Regions from separate parts of the Pseudoalteromonas sp. ABE4_541 genome, predicted to be linked through region 3. Evidence: predicted binding sites of a transcription regulator. Region 3 holds the regulator's gene; each other region holds the start of a gene.
What was found. The regulator sigma-54, encoded in region 3, starts transcription at its own class of promoters, with help from an activator protein. The targets are predictions, from matches to a motif close to GTTGGCACGNNNNTNGNNT.

Region 1 (8,128 bases), on a different contig from region 3:
AGCGTAGCCCCATACTTTATATTCAGGTATACTGCGCGGCCAAGAACAATTTGTACTCTATTTTAGTTTCTTTAAGGCAGTGTTTTATGACTTCAGCACATACATATTTCAGACGCTTTTCCGTGGCACCGATGCTAGATTGGACGGATAAACACTGTCGTACCTTTCATCGTAAGCTTTCCAAACATGCGGTTCTGTATACTGAAATGATCACCACAGGGGCTATTTTGTTTGGCAAAGGTGACTATCTGAGTTTTGGTGATCATGAAATGCCCGTTGCTTTGCAGCTTGGAGGCTCCGATCCAACCGCCTTAGCTGAATGTGCTAAACGCGCGGCTGAACATGGATATAGCGAGATCAATCTTAATGTTGGTTGTCCATCAGACCGGGTTCAAAATGGCCGTTTTGGAGCATGTTTAATGGCTGAGCCACAGCTGGTAGCTGATTGTATCGCTGCGATGAAAGCGCAAGTGGACATTCCCGTTACAGTCAAAACACGTATTGGCATTGATGAGCAAGATTCATACGAATTTTTAACAGCGCTGATTGAGGCATCTGCGCAAATAGGTTGTGATGATTTTATTATTCATGCACGTAAAGCGTGGTTGCAAGGCTTAAGCCCGAAAGAAAACAGAGAAATCCCACCGCTTGATTACCCGCGAGTTTATCAACTTAAGAAAGATTACCCTAGTTTACACATCAGCATTAACGGCGGTGTAAAAACGATGGAAGATAGTTTGCACCACTTGCAGCATGTTGATGGTGTTATGGTGGGGCGTGAAGCGTACAGCAACCCATTTATGCTCTCTCAAGTGGATGAACTAATTTATGGGGATGCAGCATTCACTCAAACTCGTCATCAAGTAGTGCGTAGCATGTATGACTATTTTGAGGCGCAAATGTCCGCAGGGGCAAATTTTTGGCATATTGCTCGTCATATGTTGGGGATTTTCCAAGGGCAGCCTGGCGCTCGAGGATTTAGACGTCACCTATCTGAAAACGGTCATAAAAAAGAGGCCGATCTTAAAGTGATGGAAAAAGCGTTGAGCTTTGTACCTGAAGAATAATATTCCCAGTTAGATATATTAAAAAGGCCGCATTTAATGCGGCTTTTTTGTTGGTCAGAAGTGCGAATTTTTAGCGTTATTAGCTAAGTGTTCACTGTGATTAATTCGTGTTGTATTTGCTAAATATTCCTTAATCTTATGTTTAACATGGCTTTTTTAATTTTGGCATAAAGGTTGGATTATCAGGTTAACTAAACGCCAAATGCAAAGGAGCACAACATGGCTTTAATGAATCGAATTGAAGACTTAATTAAATCAGAAGTAAATGCATTTTTAGAAAAAGCAGAGGATCCCCAAAAGCTTGCCTCACAACTATTAGTTGAACTTAATGAGGCTCTGAGTGAATGTCGCAGCACAGCCGCGGTGATCATTTGTGAGCAAAAAGCATTGGAACGTCGTCAGCAGAGTGATGCTAAAAGCATTGAAGCATGGCAACAAAAGGCTGAACATGCTTTGGTAAAAAAACGTGAAGATCTTGCTAAAGCCGCTCTAATTGAAAAGCAAAAGCTTGTAGAGGCGCAAGAATTATTGACGGCGCAAAGTGAAGAGTTACAAAGAACGTTAACAAAGCTTAAAGATGATGCGGATAAGCTAGCGAATAAAATAGCAACACTGAAAAGTAAGCAACAACAATTTGAGCGAGCACAGCGAAGTGCATGTTCTAGACTTAAAGTCAGAACGACAATGTCCAGTGATGAAGTAACTAATGTGCTGCAGCGTTTCGAGCAACTAGAAAGCAAAGTGGAGCGAATCGAAGCACAGGTGGAAAGCTATGAGTTCGGTCAGAGCAATACAGAGCAACAATTTGCGCAATTTGAGCGGGGTGAAAAAATAGACGCTGAACTGGCGCAACTTAAACAAAAAATGCAAGGTCAAAGTAACTCGGTGAGTGCTTAAGGAGTTTATCATGAGCTGCTATCGCGATAGAAAAACCTGTTTTAAAGATATGAGAAACAAAAAAATTGCCGGAGTGTGTGCTGGCCTGGCTGAGCGTTTCAACATGCCAATTTGGCTCACACGACTATTAACTGTGTTGTTGTTCCTAAAATTCCCTATGTTTACTTTACTTGCATACGGTGTTGGTTACGCAGTTTTACCGAGTAAAGTTTAATAAGGAGCACACCATGAAAACCGTATTTTTAGTCTTGATAGCGTTAATGGTTTGCTCAGCATTGTCATGGCTAAACTCACCTCTCATGTGGTTAAGCGTTCCAGAGTTTATCCTAGACTTAAGTTGGGTAGGTATGGAATTGTTCACAGTATTGATTGGTATCATCGCATTTGTTGCTGTGGTTGCGTTGTTAGGGATGGGCTTGATTGGTGTGTTTTTAGTGGTGCTCATTGGGCTAGTATTGGCGCTGCTGTTTAATTCAATTTTGATAGCATTTCCGTTGTTATTGTTAGTGGCTGTTGGTTGGTTAGTTGTTGAACCTGAGTCATCGCATTAACTGAAAGTAATGGGATTGATAACGCGGAACTGCCTAAATCATGATATGATTTAGGCAGTTATTGCTATTCTCAAGGAAAGTATATGTTCATTAAACATTTGGTTATTGGTGTTTGTTCCGTCATTTCTTTAGCTGCGATGCCAGTACTTTCTCATTCCACATCTCATGGGGCTGAACAATCGGTGCTTCTGGTTGAACATGCGCGTATTAGAGAGTTTTTGCCAGCAGCATTATCGACAGCGGCTTATTTTGAGTTGATAAACCATTCGAGTGAGCAAAAGCAGCTTATCAAGGCAACAATTTCAGGGCTTGGGCGTGTTGAAATTCATGAACATGTACATAGGAATGGCATGATGCGAATGCAGCAAGTAGCAGCTGTTGAAGTCGGGCCGCATAAGCAACTTGTATTCAAACCTGGAGGTTACCACCTTATGGCATTTGAGCCGAGCGAACCGCTCAAAAAAGGGCAAGAGCGAGTACTCACTTTGTATTTTGCAGATAAAGAGGTATTGCAAGTACCAATTAAGGTCGTGTCATTACAAGATAAAATGGAAAAGAAACATCACCAACATTCACAACATAGTCACCATTAAGGGTAGGAACATTTATGCAGCAACATTTTGGAAAAATTTTTGGCGCGATAGGTTCTTTGCTGTTGATAGGTTATTTGCTTGCAGTATATTGGAGTATTGAACCTGAGCAGTTTAACGTTGTGGAGCAAGCCAAGCAGCAAGCGCAAAGCAGTAATGAAAAGCTAGTAACTGGATATGTGACCACCAATACACTCATACATGTAAGTGAAACACTGCTCAATAAACCTGGTGGCTATTTGTCTAACGATGTTTTACCGCCGAGTGTGATGATGGATAACATGCCTGCGTGGGAATATGGGGCACTTGAAATGGTCAGAGATCTTGCTTTATCAATGCGCAAAGATTTTAGCCGTTCGCAGTCTCAGTCAACAGAACATACATCTTTAAAAAAAGCGCAACCACAATTTAATATTAGTTCGACAGCATGGGCATGGCCAAGTGCTGAAGGTGAATATCAAACGGGTATTGAGCACTTAAAAACATACCGCTCGTTAATTGCCAGTCCGGCGGAACGAGACAGTCAGTTTTATGCTCGCGCGGATAACTTGCGAGGCTGGCTAAAAGAAGCTGAAAAGCGTCTTGGTAGCTTGAGTCAGCGCTTAAGTGCAAGTGTTGGGCAGGATAGGGTGAATACAGATCTTGCTGGAGATAGCGCCGCTAACCAAGCAACTTATGCACCTAGTCACAGCGAGGTAAAAACCTCTTGGTGGAAAATAGATGATGTGTTTTATGAATCTAGAGGTGCTAGTTGGGCGTTATTGCATTTCTTAAAAGCGGTCGAATATGACTTTGCTGATGTATTAGCGAAAAAGAATGCGACTGTTAGTTTGCAACAGATAATTCGAGAGTTGGAAGCAACGCAGGAAACTGTATGGAGCCCAATGATTTTAAATGGTAGTGGGTTTGGCTTGGTTGCCAATCATTCGTTGGTAATGGCAAACTATATTTCAAGAGCTAATGCCGCTCTTATTGAACTCAGTGAACTTTTAGCGCAAGGATAAAAAATGAAAAAGTATTGTATTGCAGCCGCGTTGTCTATGGCTTGTTTAGCACCTGCTGCTCACGCAGATACGTTGCTCGGGTTATATTTGGGAGCAGAAGGGTGGCAGGCTGATAACTCTGGTAGCTTCGCCGAAAAAGGTAATTCGGAGTCTTTTAATTTTAAAGATGAAACATTCTCTAGTTACTACGCCGCGCTAGAGCATCCGGTGCCTTTCATTCCAAATATTAAGTTACGTTATACTGAACTTGAGTTAGATGGTTCAACAACGCTATCAGAAACGTTTGAATTTGATGGTAAAAACTTCACGGTTGGTACTGCTGCTAACACCCTAACTGACTTAAACCACATTGATTATACCTTGTACTATGAGTTGTTTGATAATGACTTGGTGTCTTTTGACTTTGGTCTTAATCTTAAACAATTTGATGGCTCTATTAAATTGACGGGTACGGTTGATGGTACGGCAACTACCGAAGTTAAAGACTTCTCTGGGCTGGTCCCCCTAGGTTACTTGCGTGCTCAGTTTGGTTTGCCGATGACCGGTTTTAGTGTTTTTGCTGAAGGTAGCATGCTTGCGGTTGATGATAGTAAAATTCAAGATTACCAAGTGGGCGTGGCGTGGGAAGTATTGGGTAATTTAGCAATGGACCTATCGTTAAAAGCCGGTTATCGCTCAATGGTGATTGAGCTTGATGATATTGACGATATCACAACGGATATTGATGTTTCGGGTCCGTTTGCTGGAATCGAGATCCATTTCTAATTAAGACATCGATTGCGTGTTTCCAAAAAGCGGCCAAGCGCCGCTTTTTTACTTTATGTTCCCCACTGGCACTCAAACTCAGCTTCTAGAGCTTGCTCCAGCGCCTGTTTATATTTCTTGTTGATGGGGGAGCTGACCAATTTTTTTAGCTCATCACCTGTTTGTGTGAGTTTGTAATAACTGAGCACTAGCTCATTACTTTTAGGAGTCAGTGTGAGCTTTTTGTTTTGATAAGTAAGCTGTAGAGTTTGTCCTTGTTTTAAGCTTGCTGATTCAATTTCTTTTCTATAAATCAGGTTAATATCCATTAATGTCAGTATATTTGGAAAGCTAAGCCCTGCAGCGCCTAAATTGATGGACTCTTTATTACCTTTTCTCAGCAAATCAAAAAACGATGGCTTTTTATAATATCCGAGTAAAATTAAATAGCTGTCTTCTTTTTCAAGATAACCACAAAGCGCAGCACAGCGCTGCAGTGCTGAAGCTTCGCGTTGGGTCATTTGCTTGAGTGTTTGCAAACTTTTAATGGAGAAGGTACCAGGAGCTACGGTTTCACCCACGAGTATTTTTGCCCAAAGTTTTTGCATATTTTGGTTAGCAATGTCTTCGGCTAAGTCGATAAAATGCTCTAACCAGTCGGGGTCGGGGCGACCTTGGCTTGTTACATCAGGGCAGGCACTTAATGCTAGTGCTGTAATTTGCTCAATGTTCTGTTGGCGTTGTATTTTACTAAGTTGTGCGCGTTTTAGTGCTCTTTTTAAAATACTATCTTCGCTTCTTACACTATAGCTAATTGGCATTGTTCCTTGTGCTCCATAGCTTTCATCGGAGCCAGATCGAGACCCAAAATCTCGTCTTTTAACCATTGTAAAGCCGAGCTTTTCTTCAATTAGCGAGGCTAAGCTCGCTTTAGCTTGCGCATTTTTTACAGTCATATTTGTGCTCGTATTTTTAGCTCAGTACTTAGGTTATTGAGCGCAGAGATCAACATTTGAGTTAAGTAGTGCTGCGCATAAAGCGCGGCAAAGCCGCCAAACAAGCTCGAGTGGATCACACCGGAGAGCTGCCAACTCACCGTAGTTTGATTATTATCATGGCTAATGCGTAGCACTCCAGTCGCACTATGCTCATTATTAATCAGTACAGAAAATTGAGATGTCTGTAATGTTTGGCTAATGATGGTTAATTCGATATTACCTAGTTGATGGTTCAGCTTGGCATGTGCACCGGGTTGATTACTTGGGATGGAGATATGAATACTCTGCATACCGCTGATGTGTTGCCATGCCATTAACTCAGACCAATATTGCAGGTCATTGAGTTGCTCAAATTGCTTAGGCGTAGTGTCGTGATAAATTGCACTTTGGCTGGTTTGAAATTGATGGGGCAGCAACAACCCTGCCAATACGAGTAGCAAGAAGACAAAAAATATGACTCTCATTAAGTTGATGAAAATTCTGATATCGAACTCCAAACCTGATCAGTAACATCTGGCACGCAAGTGTTTGAACATCGTCTATAATATTTCTAGCGTGTTAGCAAAAATTTATACATAGTAGTAAAAATGTACCACAATTCGTATTATGGTAAACGGCTAAGTAAATACAAATTTGATACTTCGAGCAAGTAGTGAGTTGAAGGATAACTGATGGCATCTGAGCAAGATGATTTTTTATTTTTAGATCATGATGATGATACGCAAGAGCCTGAAATTAAAAGCACCTTTTGGGATGTGCTGGTTGTTGATGATGATCCTGAAATTCATTCCGTCACAACGCTTGCTTTATCGGGCGTTGAATTTTGGGGACGTTCTCTACGTTTTCACCATGCCTATTCCGGTGCAGAAGCCATTGATAAGTTGATCCATACACCAGAGATATGTGTCATGTTGCTGGATGTTGTTATGGAGAGCGATGATGCTGGGCTGATTGTCGCTAGACGCGTTCGTGATGAATTGGATAATCAAAATGTACGTATTATTTTACGCACAGGCCAGCCGGGTCATGCACCTGAAGAGCAAGTAATCCGAGATTACGATATCAATGATTATAAAATGAAGACGGAGTTGACGCGTAGCAAGTTAGTCACGTCCATGATGACTGCGGTGCGCTCCTATCGTCAAATCTGTGAACTGGAAGCACAAAGCACGGCTCTCACTTCTATTTTAGACGCAAGCAAAGGTATCTTGGGGCACAATGATATTCGCTCGTTTAGTCTAGCGGTTGTATCACAGTTAGCCACAATCCTTGGTAACGAGCCCAATGGTATTGTCAGTGGCCAGCAAGGTCAGGATAAGCGAATTATGGTGCTGGGTGGCACTACCCATTTCCAAGAGTTTTTTGGAGAAGGGTTAGAGCAGCTAGATAATGGCCGTGTCATTATGCAAGTGCAAAATTGTTTTAATAGTGGTGAGCATCAGCGAACTGAGCATGATATTACAGTGCTTTTGCAAGGAAAAAACCGCAGTGCAGCAATTTACATTGAGTTAGATATTCAGCCGACAGAATCGCAACTGCAGTTTATGGAGATTTTTTTAGCGAACGTCAGTATCGGTTTAGACAATATCAAATTGTTCAATGAATTGAGAGATGTTGCCTATAAAGACTCACTAACCAAGTTACCCAATCGAGCAAGTTTTGTTGAACAACTCGCTCGTTACTATAAGAAAGAGCAAACAGATGAGTTGTTGTTTATTCTTGTTGATATAGCCCAATTTTCAGATATTAACAATGGGTTAGGGCAAGAGGTCGGTAATCAATTATTGTTGGCAGTGATGCATCGCTTGCAGCAAGAGTTTACACAAACAGAGCTATTGGCGCGTATTGGTGCGGATGTGTTTGGGTTGATACTACCAAAAGCAAGCTTCGATGAACGTATGTTTGTCGATAGCTTATTAATCCCCTATCAGGTTAATGAGCATGTGTTGTCTGTCCATTTTAGAATTGGTGTGTGCGAACAATCAGATTTTGCGTGTAATGGCCTAGATACATTAAAGCTTGCTTATATTGCGCTTAACCAAGCAAAACAGGCAAACCGAGTGCTGGGGTGGTATACCTCTGATCTGGAAGAGAAGATGGCCTGGAAGTTGGGGTTGATACGGCAGTTAAGGCAAGATTTTGAACACCGCAAGCTGGAGGTTTGGTATCAGCCTCAACTTTGCTTACAAACTCTCAAAATCATTGGTTGTGAAGCGCTACTACGATGGCCTTCAGGTAATGGACGATACATTTCGCCGGCAATATTTGTGCCTCTAG
Region 2 (8,128 bases), on a different contig from region 3:
TTTGCTCAACGTATTTAGCCAAATCTACATTATCAATCGACTGAGAAGCGGTCTGCGTTGGCGATGCAATCACTCTAAAAAGTTGCTCTGCTTGGGGGGTTGGCATGGCTTGAGCGATTGAGTTCAGCAGACTATTGAACTCTTTTTTGTTCTCAATCATGACTTGCTTATTCATAACCTCTTGCTGCGTACCTGTAGCCGCGATTTTCATCTCACTTTTAATACTTTCTTTATCAACCTTAGTACTGTTATAACTTGCTGCTTTATCGGTTGTACCCAACACATTCGTAGCTAAAGGGGTATTGAGTGATTTACTTTGTACAGCATCTTGCTCATCAAGTATCGCTAGTTGTGACAATGCTCGTTCAACAAGCGGATTTGATTTGCCACTGTCGGAAAGCTGCTGTAGCCCCTGTTGCAACACTTTACGCTCACTGGGGCTCATAGATTCAAGTTGCTTATTGAGTGTATGACTCAACTTTGCCTCTATCTCTGAAATTTCTTGACTTGTGATGCTAGCAGTCACTTCGCTTTGAGCTTTGTTTAGAATATCGTGTACTTGTTTTGCAATATCAGATTGTTGTGATGTCTTATCTGGCTGAGTTTTATTTTGCGCTGCTGTTAATACGCTATCATTTCTTGTTGTTTGTTGGTCAGAGATACTCAAATCAGCACTGACTTTACCCTGTAAAGCTTTAGGTTCATTTTCAACACTTGTTTTAAGTTTTGCTTGCTCTTCTTCACTGACAACTTGCTTTACTGCAATCTCGCCATTCAACTGCTTAGCAGAGTCGTTTATTTGGCCATCTTTTTTGCCATTCTTATTAGCCGTCTCACCGCCGTCTATGATTTGCTCAGCTTTCCCTTGCGTAGCTATACTCTGCTCAGCTTTAAGAACATCTTCAGTTAGCTCTTCACCCGCTTGTACACTTACGCTTTCAGGTACTTTGGGAATATCAACGCGATCTTTGGGGTGATTTTTGACTACTATCTCGTCATTCAGTTTATCGTACAAAAACTTAAAGCCGTGTTTTTCATCACCGCTAGCTTGCTGCTCGTCTGTCTCATCACTACTAGACTGATGTCTTACAACATCTGTTTTCTGCAAGTTAGCAGCATTTATCTGGGCAAGTAGATCTGACCCTGATGTATCATCTGCTTCACTTTGCTGATTTTGTCGCTCTTCGCCAATATCATCATCAGACTTTTTTGCAGACTCTGCATGTGTGAATTCGCCAGTAAGTGCCTCATCAGAGTTATCTACCATCATTTGATCTGTATCTAGCGCCTCAGTATCTCGGGTAGTTTGCTGCTCACTTGCATCATTGAGTGCTCTAAAAGCCTCTAAAAAGCTTTTTTGCTCGGTGCTGTCGTTTGACGATGCAGTCTGCTCTATTGCCGAAGATTCATTATTTACCTTTGGCGTATTATTCAGAACTAAATTTAGCATATGGGTACCTGCCGAAGCGGCAATTAACAGCCGCAAAAACTTCACTGACGTGATAAAAGCAAAATTCAGACCAATTTATAGTTAAGATATTACTGTGTGTTTAACTATCGAGTGAATGGCTCTAGGAAAGCAATTCATTACTCTAAATAAATTGGTATGTTATGCTCTTCTTCTCATAAATTGATTAGTCGCAAACTCGTCTAACATCTTTTGCTCTGCTTTGTCTAAGCGTTTTTGATGTTCTAGCTCTTTCTTCTCTATCAGCTTGGCAATTGCTTTAGCTTTAACCTGCTGGGCTAGCCATAGCTTCTTACGTTGCTCTACCACTTGCTTCGCCGTATTGACGGTTGTGGCCTGTTGCAAAATCGCATCTTCAATTTTCTTAATGAATGCTTGATATTGTAAAAAGCCACCTGTTGACAAACCTTGCTGAGCTTTAAGGTGTAATTGTTGAGAATACTCAAGACGGAAGTTATTTAGCCCAGAGAGCTTTTGTTGGTTCTCATTTAAGTTATGTTGCGCTTGCATGTAATGCACGCGCAGGGACTCTTCCTTTTCCGATTCTAAGTTATAAAGTAAATCAAGCTTATTGGCGGCCATTATTCTTGTCCTAATAATTGAGCAAGTTCTTGTAAGCACTGATCATAATTAAGCACCTCTTTCATACCTTGCTGTAAGAATGCGTTCACAGTCGGCATCATATTGATGGCCTGATCTAGCATGGGGTCACTGCCCTTTTGGTAAGCCCCTAATGTGATCATGTCTTTATTCTGTTGATACATAGAATAAACTTGCTTGAGCACGCGCGCCTGTTGCATATGACTGTCTGATACCACCTGAGGCATCACACGACTGATCGATTTTTCGATATCAATAGCTGGATAGTGACCACTATCGGCAAGCTCGCGAGAAAGCACAATGTGACCATCAAGAATGGCTCGAGCAGAGTCTGCTATTGGGTCCTGCATATCATCCCCTTCACTCAACACGGTGAAAAATGCCGTGATTGAACCTTGCCCCTCTCCGCCATTACCCGCACGCTCAACAAGCGCAGGTAATTTAGCAAATACCGATGGTGGATAGCCTTTTGTTGCTGGCGGTTCACCAACGGCGAGCGCAATTTCACGCTGTGCCATCGCATAGCGAGTGACGGAGTCGAGTAATAGCAAAACGTTCAGCCCTTGATCACGAAAATACTCAGCAATCGTCACGGCACTTTCACACCCTTTGAGACGCATTAGCGGTGATGCATCCGCAGGTGCGGCTACAACCACAGATCGTTTACGTCCCTCAGCGCCTAAGATCTCATCAATGAACTCTTTAACTTCTCGACCACGTTCACCAACTAGTCCAACGACTATCACATCTGCTTCACTGCCTCGCGTCATCATGCCAAGCAACACTGACTTACCTACACCACTGCCTGCAAACAAGCCCATACGTTGGCCTTGTCCAACCGTGATAATAGAGTTAATTGCGCGCACGCCAACGTCCATAGGTTGGCTGATTGGTCTTCGGGCAAGTGGATTAATACTCGATTGGGCAAATTTAAGTGTATGTTCTGCATTGATAGGACCGAGTCCATCAAGAGGTCGGCCTAAACCATCAACGACGCGTCCAAGTAAACTCATACCAACAGGTAACCCTGTTTCTTTTAATTGTGGAATAACGCGTGCTCCAGGTAAAACACCTGAAATATGGTCATTAGGCATTAAATACAGCGTGTCGTCATTAAAGCCAACGACTTCCGCATCAACTAGACCCCTAATAGTTTCAATTTTACATTGACTTCCCACAGGCGCACTTAGCCCTTTAGCTTCCAAGGTCAACCCGACTACACGAGTTAAGCTACCCGCAACTGGCACGGCATAAGGGGAAATATGTTTTTTATATGTGGATATACGCTCGGCTAATGGGCTTTCTACACTCATTGTGCAACCAAATGTTACGACTCTATACCACTGTTATGCAAAAAGTCGTCCAAGATTTCTTTCATTCTGGTTTTTAGTGTCATATCAATAGAGGATTGTGACGTTTTGACCTCTACTCCACCGCGCTCTTGCGTTGGTTCGGGCAACAGGTGCCAATGCTGCTGTGCGAGTTGCTCCTCGCCATACGCGGCCTTGACCAATTCTAAGTCTTCTGGATGAAGATGAATTTTGACGGCCTGATCAGCGATAGGCAAAGCATCCATCGCTTTTTTTAAGGCCAGTAACACAACATCTGGGCTTTGCTCTATTTCTTTAAAAATCACCGCTTGTGCCAATAAATTGGCAAGCTCCACAAGCTGTTTTTCACAGTGTTCGTCAACCAAGCGTAATGGCTCGTGCAATTCATTTATGATAAGCGTCAAAGTTTGTAACTTTTCTTCAATCAGTGGTTTAGCTTCGTCATGCCCTTGTTGCTTACCAATTTCTACCCCTTCTTTATACCCTGCTTCTTTGCCTTCGGTCATACCCTTATCAAATCCATCAATATAACCTTGTTCATGCCCTTGCTTGATGCCTTCATCATAAGCATCTTGACGAATTTGCTCTAACTCTTCTAGCGTCAATGTGGGGAATTCAGGCTCTTCAACCTCTGGCTCCTGCTTTTTACGCTCTGGTTTTTGATAGACCTCAGCAAGTGGTTTACCAAATGCAGTAGAACGACCAGAAAACTTTCGAGGATCTTCAGCAACATCAGGGATAGGCCAGTTTTTTAACAGTTCGTCCAGTGCTTCACTTTCTACTGGACGACCTTTATAAAATTTCGTGTCGCTCATAGATTACAAGAACTCCTCACCACCACCACCACCTAGCATAACCTCACCTGAATCGGCTAAACGACGTGCTGTAGATAGGATTTCTTTTTGAGCCGCTTCAACTTCACTGATCCGCACCGGCGGCATAGCTTCTAAATCGTCAGCCAACATATCAGCAGCACGTTTCGACATGTTGCTCATGATCTTCTCTTTCAGTGCATCATCGGTACCCTTGATAGCTTTCATCAATACATCTTGCTGCACTTCGCGCAAGATAGCCTGAATACCTCTATCATCGACATCGAGTAAGTTTTCAAATACAAACATGAGATCTTGAATTTGTTGCGACATTTCTTCGTCATGTTCACGAATTGAATCCATTAACTGACCTTCGATATTAGTATCAAGGTAGTTCATGATATCGGCTGCTGCTTTCAAGCCACCCATTTTCGCTGCCTGTGCCCCCGCTTGACCAGCAAATTGTTTCTCCATGATCTCGTTCAATTCTTGAAGTGCCGCTGGTTGTACTTCTTCTAAGTTTGCAATACGCATGGTCAAATCCAGTCTCACCTTTTCTGGGAACTGAGATAATATTTCCGCTGATTGCTCAGGCTCAAGGTAAGACAATACAATGGTTTGGATCTGCGGGTGCTCATTACGAATAATGTTCGCTACCTGCTTGGAATCCATCCACTTGAGTGAATCCAAACCTTTAGCACCTGATCCCATTACAATTTGATCAATCAGGCTGGCAGCTTTGTCTTCACCCAATGCAGCTGTCAGCGCTTTCTTAATGAAATCTTCAGATTGGAAGCCAATCGTACTGAAGCTTTGAATTTGCTCAATAAACAGGTTATGTACCGCACTAATTTTTGCCTGAGATAAGTCATCGAGTGCAGCCATTGCCATGCCCACACGCTGAACTTGTTTAGGCTCTAAATGTTTTAATATTTGCGCAGCATCTTCTTCCGAGAGGCTTAGAAGCAGGATGGCGGCTTTGTCGACGCCATCCAGCTTGTTTACATCATAAGCAGCTGGTAATTGCTTTTGTTCTTCATCAGTCATCTTCAGTTAACCACGCTTTCACTACTTGAGAGGATAATTCAGGTTCGTTTGCAACCAGAGCTCGTACCGCTTTGAGCAGGTCTTCGTCACCATGTAAATCAGGCAATTGTAATGTACCATCAGACGAGAAGCCAACGGATGCCGAATCAAACTCATGATTTAACATATCTAATGTGCTATCTCCCAAGTCCACTCCTGAAGTCAGTGAGTCTTCATCAAACTCTTCTAACGTATCATCAGGGTAGATTAAACGTTTCAGCATTGGTCTAACTACCGCTAAGATAAGTACGATAATAACAAGAGCACCAAGCGCTAAGCGGGTTATTTTCATGAACCACTCTTGCTCCCAAAGTGGCACTTCTGCTGCTTCGCCTAAATCTTCTCTCACAAATGGTACAGTAACCACTTCAAGTGCATCACCACGCTGCATATCAAAGCCAACACCACCTTGTAACAAACGACGAATATTGGCAAGCTCTTCTTGGCTGCGTGGCGTCAAGGTCATATTGCCCTCGGCATCAGGCTTAGGTAGATAATCTACTGCAACCGATACGCTGATACGACGAATGACACCCGTTTGCTGGCGCTTATGACTAATTGTAGTGTCTAATTCGTAGTTACGCGTTGCTTCTTTTTGCATACGGCTTGGGTTAGTACCATTACTACTATTGCCTGCACCTGCAATTTCTGGAATATTCGAATTCACGGGTGGTTGATTAGACAACGCACCTGGAATACCGACAGCTAATCCGCCAACATTATTTTCTTCGAAGGTTGTTTCACTACGCACTGCTGGTAAATCGGGATTAAAGCGTTTTTGCGTTTCTTCGACTGCACTAAAGTCCATTGTTAAATCAACTTGCGCTGTGAAGTTGCCTAAACCAACAACTGGAATAAGAATACTGTCAATTTTTTCTAAATACTCTTGCTCGCGTTTGCGCTCAATTTCATATTCTTTTCGTGAGCGCGCGGCTAATGAGTCTTGCGAACCAGAGTTAAGCAAACGGCCATTTTGATCCGTTACGGTAACACGCGCAGGCTCTAACCCTTGCACTGCTGAGGCAACAATATCAACAATTGAGTCAACTTCTTCCCCACCGAGCGTTCTGCCCCGTTTTAGCGTTATAACGACGGTCGCTGATGGTTTCTTTTCACGACGCGCAAATACGTTTTCTTTAGGAATAGCTAATAGTACTTTTGCACGATTAACATCTTGTAACTCTTCGATGGTGCGTGCGAGTTGTTGCTCACGGCTGTGCTTCAAACGTTCACGCTCTAAGCGCTGACTCACGCCAAAACCCATATCTTGCATTAAAATATCGGTGCCTGAGCTTGGAGACTGGCTAAAACCATCACGCGCCATTTGTAACTTAATGCTCTGATAGTCGTTCTCAGCCACCATGATGGTGTTACCTTCCAGTTCGTATTCAATTTTTTGCGCATCCAAAAAGTCGAGCGTTTGAACAAGCTCTTCCATCGGGTACTTACCTAAAGGTCGCATATCAGGCTGACGTGCCCATATGATAATGAATACCGCGATTGCAAGACAAATGGCCAATGCGATCACGAGCGTAACTTGACGTAACATATCAACGCCACTCAGCGCACTAAAATAGCCCGATTTTTGCTCTTGTTGCTCTTCAGCCTCAGCGCCCATTGCGCCATCTGATAAAGCGAGATCTGTTGATTGATTCGTTGCCACAGTTACTCTCCACTACCTAAATTAAACAGGCATGCTCATAATTTCTTTATAAGACTCAACCAGTTTGTTTCTCACTTGAACTGTCGCTTCAAATGCCACTGATGACTTTTGCGAAGCTATCATCACTTCTGCAAGTGATACGCTACGATCTCCCATTTCAAGGGCCGTTACCTTTGATTTTGCCTCTTTTTGTAAACCATTAACAGTGTTAATAGCATCCGAAAGAAGCTCGCCAAACTGTGCTGATGATGGTGTTGAAGACTGCACAGGCAAGCTTTCTTGCCCTCTATTACGCGTAGCTTCAAGCGCTAGTGATTGCATTTCTTGATATAAAGCATTGGGTTGTATGTTCATTTTCACACCCTCTTCTACAATTGATAACCTTATCAAAGCAGAATCTGTGCCAACTTTAAACTATTTTAAAATCAATATCTTAGCTGTTATTTTGATGTGTCATGATTTTGACAAGCACAAGCCAGCTGATTGCTGGCTTGTGAAAAGGATATAACTAGGCTGGTACGGCGATCCCCATATCGCGCATTTTTGCGAGTTTATACCTAAGGGTTCTTGGGCTCATTCCTAGAATTTCTGCGACTTCTTTACGCTTCCCTTGGCATCTTGATAGAGTATCCAAAATCATTTGATGCTCTTTATCTTGTAGCTCCGCTTTGTAATCTACACCTTCAGCGTTGGCCATCTGTTCAATCACTTCATACGATTCAGCAGAGGCTGGCTGGCTTGCTTGTACATTCGGCACAGATATGCAAGGTTGATGGTTTTCGATGAAAATGTCATCTGCACCAATTTCACTTCCAAATTGCAAGATCAGTGCGCGCTGTACAACATTGTCTAACTCTCTCACATTACCCGGCCATGCATGTGACAACAGTTTTTGCTTTGCATCATGCGTTAACACAGGTGTTGGCTTATTGGACTTTTTGCTATGACGTGCGATCAAGTGCTCTGCGAGCACTACTATGTCGCCCGGCCTCTCACATAAAGGTAGCCAAGTTAAAGGAAAAACATTTAAACGATAATATAAGTCTTCTCTAAACTCGCCCGCAGCAACTGCTTCTTTGAGATCTCGGTTACTGGTTGCCAAAACTCTGACATCCAGATCTATCGTTTTCCTACCACCCAAACGCTCAACTTCACGCTCTTGCAGAAC
Region 3 (8,128 bases):
GCAATAAAAAAACCAGCACTCGCTGGTTTTTTTATTTAAATCTATTGCTATCTAGCTCACGGCATCATTGCTGTTTTTAAATATTGGAACAGCTCTTTGTGACCTTTTGCTGGCTTTTCATCCTTGGCTTCTTTCGTCGCTTGGCGCACTAGCTGACGCATCTTTTGGCGTTCTAACGAAGGGTACTCGGCTAATAGTTCGTTGATTTTACTGTCACCTTGGGCGATCAGCTCATTTCTGACTAACTCTATTTTATTGAGCATGACATCCGCTTGATTATTTTTATTAAGCATTAAATCAATCGCGGCTTCAATTTCAGCTACATTGTCAGTCAAACGTAAAGTTTTGGTGATGTAGTTAATATGGCGTCGGTACGCTTCACTTTTTTGGCGGATTTTGTCTGCCACAACCATTGCCTCAAGCAAATCATCACTGAGCGGAAGTTTGTCGCGCTGTTTTTTTGCCATACCAGCAAGGTCTTGGGCCAATTGCTGATACTGTTGCGCGTCGCGTTTTAGCTCACTTTTTGATACGTAGATGATCTCTTCTTCAATGTCAGGTTTGTTTTGCTTAGCCATGATCTGTTTAGGTTTAACCAATTTGTCGTAAGTATATCAATTTTCCGACACAAATGCTTTGCTTGAATGGGGCGATAGTTTCGATGTGTGTTAGCATTAAAAGAGAATAACCATTTTTGAGAGATGATCAGCATGCAGGGATCTCAACATGACCCTATTTATAAGCAAATAGATGAAGTGAAAGAAGCGGTTTCTGAAGTTTTGAGCCTCGCTAAAAAATTAGGAGCAACTTCTGCTGAAGCTGCGATGTCGAGCACGTCGGGACTTTCGGTGAGCACGCGTATGGGTGAGGTAGATACGATTGAGTTCAATCAAGATGGGGGTCTAGGCATCAGTGTGTATGTTGGCAATCATAAAGGTAATGCGTCAACCGCTGATTTAAGTCCACAGGCACTAAAGAGTGTTGTTGAAAAAGCGATAGATATCGCGAAGTTTACCTCGGATGATCCATGCAATGGTGTTGCTGATAAAGCGCTAATGGAGATGAACCCGCCAGATTTAGATTTATATCATCCTTGGGAAGTGACGCCAGAGCAGGGTATTGAGCTGTGCTTGGAAGCTGAAAGAGCGGCGCTAAATGCTGATGAGCGTATTGTAAACTCGGATGGTGCGAGTTTTGCCAGTCATCAAGGTTTAAGGGTCTATGGCAACAGCCATGGTTTTTTAGCTGGTTTTCCTCGTACCCGTCTCACTTTAAGTACCATGGTGATCGGTAAAGAAGGTGAGCAAATGCAACGTGATTCTGCTTACTCAATTTCAAGAGAGCAACAAGGCTTAAAATCGGCGAAAGACATTGGCCTTGAAGCGGCGCAAGCCACTTTAGATAAACTGAATCCCCGCAAGCTCAACACGATGCAAACACCCGTTATATTTCGTGCTGATATCGCGAATAGTTTGTTTGGGCATCTGGTTTCCGCGATTGGCGGTGGCGCTTTATACCGAAAATCGAGCTTTTTACTCGACCAATTGGGCAAGCAAGTATTTAACCCCTGCGTGAATATTTTGGAACGCCCTCATCTACCAAAAGGCCTTGCATCGAGTCCGTTTGATAGCGAAGGGGTAAAAACGGTAGATAGAGATATTATCCACGGTGGTGAATTACGAACTTACCTGCTCGCCAGCTACGCTGCTCGCCGTTTGGGGATGACAGCAACAGGGCATGCGGGAGGTATCCACAACTGGTTAGTGCAACAAACGCATGATGATCTCAACGCGCTGTTAAGAGAGATGGGCACAGGCTTATTAGTGACTGAGTTGATGGGGCAAGGTGTGAGCACGGTGACAGGTGACTACTCTCGTGGCGCGGCTGGTTTTTGGGTTGAAAACGGGCAAATTCAATATCCAGTGAGTGAAATTACTATCGCGGGCAATTTACAAAATATGTTCAAAGGTATTCAAGCTTTAGGTGGCGATATTGAACATCGAGGTGCTGTACAAACGGGATCTGTGTTGATTGATTCGATGCAGGTTGCTGGCGCTTAGAGATAAATATGTCTAGAAAAGGGCCTATCAGGCCCTTTTCTAATGACTATTATATTAGGAACCAAGTAGCGGTGCCGAGGAATGCAAAGATCCCCACGATATCCGTTACCGTTGTAAGAACGACACTGCCAGCTAACGCTGGGTCAATATTCATGCGTTTAAGTATGATGGGAATACTGGCACCAGCGATCCCCGCAGCAAGTAAGTTCATAAACATGGCAAAGGCAATAACGGCACCCAGCACAAAATCCCACTGCCACAATGCGACTACGCCAGCAATCAATATTGACCATAAGACGCCGTTTAGTGCACCGATGGCCAGCTCTTTACCTAAAATAAAGTTTTGGTTGGTTTGGTTGATATGACCAAGTGCAATACCACGAATAACCAAAGTCAGGGTTTGACTCCCTGCAACCCCACCCATGCTTGGTACAATGCCGTTGAGTACCGCTAAGAAAGGCAAAATATCGAGGGTACTCTCGAAAAAGCTGGCGACAAAGGCGGCCAGCAATGCCGTGAGCAAGTTGATCCCTAGCCAAATTGAGCGACGTTTAGAGCTTTTAAAAACTGGTGCAAAGGTGTCCTCTTCGTCATCAAGACCCGCCATGCTCATGAGGCTGTGTTCGGCATCTTCACGGATAACATCAACGATATCATCGATGGTAATACGCCCTAATAGGTGAGCGTTGTCATCCACGACAGCGGCTGAGATCCAATTATGACGTTCAAATAACTGTGCGACTTCGGTTTCATCCATGGTGATTGGGATTGACTCTTTGTCCGTATCCATGAGATCGCGCACCAATTGTTCGGGGGAATTGGTCAATAAACTGTTGAGAGAGAGTGCGCCTATAAAACAGTTATCTTTGTCGACAACGTATAAATCATCAGTTCCGTCTGGCAGTTCTCCTCGAAGCCTTAAGTAACGAAGCACAACATCGAGTGACACGTCTGGACGAATGGTAACGGTGTCGGTATTCATCAAGGCGCCAGCTGAGCGTTCTTGATAGGATAGCGCTTGCGTTGCCCGCTCTCTATCCTGCGCGTCCATGGCCCCGACTACGTCTTGATAAACGGTTTCAGGCAAGCTTCTTAAAACTTCACCAAGGTCATCATCGTCCATGTCTTCCGTTGCTGCGGCGATCAGCTCGGGTTCCATTTGCACGATAATGCTTAAACGCACATCTTCAGATAGTTCTTCTAGAACATCACCTTGAATATCAGGATCAACGAGCTGCCAAAGTTGACGACGAACTTTATGAGGGGATGACTCAAGCAGTAGTGCTGTATCACACGGGGCTGTTTCGGCTAAAATACGCCTGACTTGAACAAATTGCCCACTATTTAGCGCCTGCGTGACCTGTTGCAGTTGTTGTAGTGTGTAGTCTTGTTCAAGGGCTTCAGGCATAGGCTTCCTATTTTTTGTATGTTCTAATTATAAAAATGCCTAATTAAGAAGAAGCTGAAGAAACAGCTATGATTTGAACGGGAAAGTTAGGCACGACATCTTGCATAAGAGTTTAACGTAAATTTAAATGCCTTACCAAGTATCTGGGAGGGAATTTATATTTGTTATCGAATCGCTAACTTATTCTTGCTCATGAAACTTTTGCGCAATTAAATCGCCAATCGCAGCGAGTGCACCTTGTGCATCAGGGCCATCGCACACGACTTTAATTTCCTTTCCTTGGCTACTTTCAAGTAGTAACAATGCGAGTACGCTGTTTCCATCCGCTGATTTATCATCTTGATATAGGGTGATTTGCGCATCAAACTTGTCGGCAAGTTGTGCAAGTACCGAAGCTGCACGTGCGTGTAAACCGCATTTATTCTGAATTAAAAAGGTGTCTTGGCAACGCATAATTCTACTTGTCTTGTTCTCTATGGCGGATCTTAATATTCGGGTGGGTGCGCGCAAAGCTCTCACCAATTGTTTGTGCTAAATAAACGGAGCGATGTTGTCCACCGGTACAACCAATTGCAATGGTGAGATAGCTGCGATTATTACGCTCTAAATGTGGTAACCAAGTTTGCACAAAGGTTTGAATTTGCCAAGTAAACTTTTGCACTATGCTATGGCTTGCTAAGTAATCTTTGACGGGTTGATCAAGGCCAGTTAGTGGTTTTAGCTCAGGCTCCCAGTGAGGGTTGGGTAAAAAGCGTGCATCAAATACATAATCCGCTTCCTTTGGAATGCCGTGTTTGAATCCAAAAGACTGAAAGGTAACGATGAGCTGTTTGTCTTTTTTACCTAGAATACGTTCTCTAATGGTTTCCGCTAATTGGTGAACACTGAGGTCAGTTGTATCGATAAGTACATCGGCACGTGAAGTGAGCACATCTAGTAGCTGTTTTTCTTCACGAATGGCTAAATCTAATGGCAAATCGTTCATCGACAGCGGATGTAAGCGACGAGTCTCAGAAAATCGCTTGATCAAGGTGTTATCATCACTGTCTAGGTAGAACAACATCGGATTAGCAAAGCCCGGTAGATACTCTAGAATATCGTTGAAATCTTGCTGCTCTTTTGGAAGGTTGCGCACGTCTATACTAACCGCAATTTTATCGAAGTTGTCAGATACGCTTCTAACTAATGAAGGTAGTAAGTTAACGGGGATATTATCGACGCAATAATAGCCTAGATCTTCAAGTACACGTAGCGCCACTGATTTTCCTGAACCAGAGCGGCCACTGACAATGATTAATTCCATAATGCTTCTCTTAGTTACCTAGTGTGCTGAAGCAATAATCTCATAAAGTTCATCATCATTGCTAGCGTTCCTTAGCTGTTTACAAAACTCTTTATCGTTGAGCTTGTCTGCAATTTCAGCCAACGTTTTAAGATGTTGTTGGTTATCGCCTTCAGGCACAATGAGCGCGAGAAAAATATCTACGGGCCTATTATCAATCGCATCGAATGGAATACCTTGCTGGTTGACTAACAGCATTGCTGTTACTTGTTCAATACCTGCCATTCTGCCATGAGGGATTGCGATCCCTTTGCCGATCCCTGTACTGCCCAACTTTTCTCTGGTCATTAATGCGTTCAAAATATCGTGCTGATTTAGTTGAGGCAACTGCTCATGCGCCAGTTCACTGATATATTCAAGTACACGTTTTTTGCTATTAAAAAGGACCGCAGCTTTACTGCAGTCCTTGTTTATAATCGAGCTTAGTTTCATGATTAGTGTCGAGTAAGCTTCTCTTTGTGTTTGATCACTTGACGATCTAGCTTATCAATAAGCCCGTCGATCGCCGCGTACATATCCTGATGTTCTGTTGAAGCAAATAATTCTCCACCATTTACGTGCAAGGTGGCTTCGGCCTTTTGGACCAGCTTTTCAACATCTAAGATCACATGTACATTATTGATGTGATCAAAATGCCTTTCTAGCTTCGCAAACTTGTTGTTGACATAGTCTCTTAATGAATCAGTGATTTCTACATGACGACCAGTTAAATTTAGTTGCATAAGCATTTTCCTTCTTTAGTAATACGTCTAAATCAAGCTTTTACGCTGGTTAGACGGTGGAATGGCTAACGACTCCCGATATTTTGCTATGGTGCGTCGGGCCACCTTAATTCCTTGCTCTGCTAATATGTCTGCTATTTTGCTATCGCTCAGCGGCTTGGCTGTATTTTCAGCAGCTATTAACTTTTTGATAAGCGCTCGAATCGCTGTTGATGAGCACTCACCTCCGTTTTCGGTACTTACATGGCTAGAGAAGAAATACTTCAGCTCAAAAATGCCCCTAGGTGTGTGCATGTATTTTTGTGTTGTTACGCGAGAGATAGTTGATTCGTGCATTTCGACCATCTCTGCAACATCGTTTAACACCATAGGTCGCATTGCTTCAGGGCCATGCTCAAAGAATGCCTGTTGTTGTTGCACAATGCAATTGGTAACTTTCATTAAAGTTTCATTTCTGCTCTCTAAGCTTTTAATAAACCATTTAGCTTCTTGTAAATGCGAGCGGATAAACTGACTATCTGAGCTTGATTTTACAGAGCGAGACATGGAGGCATAGTGGTCATTAACGCGAATTTTTGGCATGCATTCTGGGTTGAGCTCCACCACCCAGCGACCTTTCATTTTTTTCACGGATACGTCAGGAATGACGTACTCAGACTCTTCTCGAATGATACTGGCTGCTGGTTTTGGGTTTAAGCTGTGAATGAGTGTCATGACTTCTTTTAACTCGGCTTCTTTAAGCTTTGTTTTTTTCATCAACGTTCGATAATCACGGCTAGCGAGCAAATCTATGTGCTCGTTTAGAATCATTTTTGTTTCATTCAGCCAAGGAGTTGTCTTTTGGTCAAATTGGTTGAGCTGAATACACAAACATTCTTGCAGGTTGCGCGCACCAATCCCGACAGGGTCAAATAATTGAATGCGTTTAAGTACGGCTTCAACTTCATCAAGTTCTATGGGCTCACCAGAATGACCATCATTAATGCTGTCGAGTATTTCTTCGGTGCTTAAGGTTAATGTCCCGTTATCATCAATGGCCTCAACGATAGCCACTGCGATACCATGGTCAATAGGGCTAAATGGCGTTAATTCTAACTGCCACATAAGGTATTCATGCAAGGTTTCGGTGGTTTCACCTTGATAAATTGTTTCATCTTCAGGCATTGGGCCACTGCTAGCGGCTGGTGCCGCACTCATGTATTCGTCCCAAGTGACATCCATAGCCAATTCATCACTAACGGTATCTTTACTTAATGCCGCATCAGAGTCCATTTCATAATCGCTTACCGACTCACTGTCTAGGCCATCGTTATGCCCATCATCTTGGCTGTTATCTTTACCGTTTTTTTCTTGTAACGAGGTATCGAGATCCGCGTCAGATTCTTCTACTTCCAAAAGAGGATTACTGTCCAGTGCTTCTTGGATTTCCTGCTGAAGATCTAGCGTACTTAACTGCAACAGACGTATTGCCTGCTGTAGTTGTGGTGTCATGGTAAGTTGCTGCCCCATGCGCAGCTGTAACGATTGCCTCATGTACCTTTAACAATCCTTCTAATCTCTATTATTATTGTGACCTAGAATGTTTTAACTATAGCCTGAATTGCTCACCAAGGTAGACATCTCGCACGGTTTGATCCGCCAAAACATGCTCTGGCGTGCCCGAGGCGATAAGCTCACCATGTGATACAATATAAGCTTTTTCACATACATCAAGGGTTTCCCGAACATTGTGGTCGGTGATTAGTACACCAATGCCACGATTTTTTAAATGTTCGATAATTTTCTTTATATCTAACACTGAAATTGGATCAACACCAGCAAAAGGCTCATCTAATAGGATAAATTTAGGATTTGCGGCTAAAGCGCGAGCAATTTCTACTCTGCGACGCTCACCACCAGACAGAGCCATACCTAAACTATCTCTAATGTGTTGAATATTAAACTCATCTAACAACTCGTTCACTATTTGCTCGCGTGCTTCTTTATTAAGCGAGTTACGAGTTTCTAAAATAGCCATGAGATTTTGATAAACGGTTAGCTTTCTAAAAATGGATGACTCTTGAGGAAGATAGCCAATTCCAAGTCGAGCACGGTTGTGCATCGGCAGTAAGGTGATGTCGTGGTCATTGATGCATACAGAGCCATGATCGCTGGGTACTAATCCAACGATCATATAAAAGCTCGTTGTTTTTCCTGCACCATTTGGACCGAGCAGCCCAACAATGCTACCAGCTTCAACACTTAGGCTTACATTTTTAACGACCTGTCGCCCTTTATAGCTTTTTGCTAAAGCAGTTGCTGTTAACACGCTCATGCTTAATTACCTTTGCCTGTTTGCTTTGGGGCTTTTTCTGGAACCAAAATCGTGTGGACTCGCGCGTTGTCTTGCTCACCACGTTCTGCACTGATCAGCTGTTTTTCCATATCATATGTTATTGACTGTGCGCGAATAATTTGACCAGCTTGGTTGATTTTGGCATCTCCTTTGATCACTAAAGTGCGGTTGGCTACGTCATAGCGAATTTCTTGCGCACTTGCGGTCAGTTCTGTTCCGTCCGGCTGTTTTTCCGAAAATCGAGCAGGAGAACCCGTTGCC

Region 1: the regulator sigma-54 is predicted to act here: its motif matches at 1,229-1,247, upstream of ACW689_RS19170 (PspA/IM30 family protein).
Region 2: the regulator sigma-54 is predicted to act here: its motif matches at 1,507-1,525, upstream of ACW689_RS01155 (flagellar hook-length control protein FliK).

Annotation. Positions count from the first base shown of each region.
Region 1 is NZ_JBSVEM010000025.1:57,512-65,639, reverse strand. It holds gene dusA (tRNA dihydrouridine(20/20a) synthase DusA) at 87-1,067, shown strand; gene ACW689_RS19170 (PspA/IM30 family protein) at 1,287-1,964, shown strand; gene ACW689_RS19165 (PspC domain-containing protein) at 1,975-2,178, shown strand; gene ACW689_RS19160 (hypothetical protein) at 2,192-2,515, shown strand; gene ACW689_RS19155 (copper chaperone PCu(A)C) at 2,599-3,108, shown strand; gene ACW689_RS19150 (DUF2333 family protein) at 3,123-4,109, shown strand; gene ACW689_RS19145 (TIGR04219 family outer membrane beta-barrel protein) at 4,113-4,874, shown strand; gene ACW689_RS19140 (TIGR03899 family protein) at 4,928-5,809, opposite strand; gene ACW689_RS19135 (SRPBCC family protein) at 5,806-6,315, opposite strand; gene ACW689_RS19130 (bifunctional diguanylate cyclase/phosphodiesterase) at 6,523-8,128, shown strand, end outside.
Region 2 is NZ_JBSVEM010000001.1:232,194-240,321, reverse strand. It holds gene ACW689_RS01155 (flagellar hook-length control protein FliK) at 1-1,450, opposite strand, end outside; gene fliJ (flagellar export protein FliJ) at 1,610-2,050, opposite strand; gene fliI (flagellar protein export ATPase FliI) at 2,050-3,381, opposite strand; gene fliH (flagellar assembly protein FliH) at 3,396-4,214, opposite strand; gene fliG (flagellar motor switch protein FliG) at 4,218-5,258, opposite strand; gene fliF (flagellar basal-body MS-ring/collar protein FliF) at 5,251-6,915, opposite strand; gene fliE (flagellar hook-basal body complex protein FliE) at 6,982-7,314, opposite strand; gene ACW689_RS01120 (sigma-54-dependent transcriptional regulator) at 7,469-8,128, opposite strand, start outside.
Region 3 is NZ_JBSVEM010000015.1:21,875-30,002, forward strand. It holds gene yjgA (ribosome biogenesis factor YjgA) at 57-578, opposite strand; gene pmbA (metalloprotease PmbA) at 711-2,060, shown strand; gene mgtE (magnesium transporter) at 2,110-3,468, opposite strand; gene ACW689_RS14620 (HPr family phosphocarrier protein) at 3,649-3,921, opposite strand; gene rapZ (RNase adapter RapZ) at 3,926-4,771, opposite strand; gene ptsN (PTS IIA-like nitrogen regulatory protein PtsN) at 4,790-5,242, opposite strand; gene hpf (ribosome hibernation promoting factor) at 5,245-5,532, opposite strand; gene ACW689_RS14640 (RNA polymerase factor sigma-54) at 5,560-7,065, opposite strand; gene lptB (LPS export ABC transporter ATP-binding protein) at 7,121-7,846, opposite strand; gene lptA (lipopolysaccharide transport periplasmic protein LptA) at 7,849-8,128, opposite strand, start outside.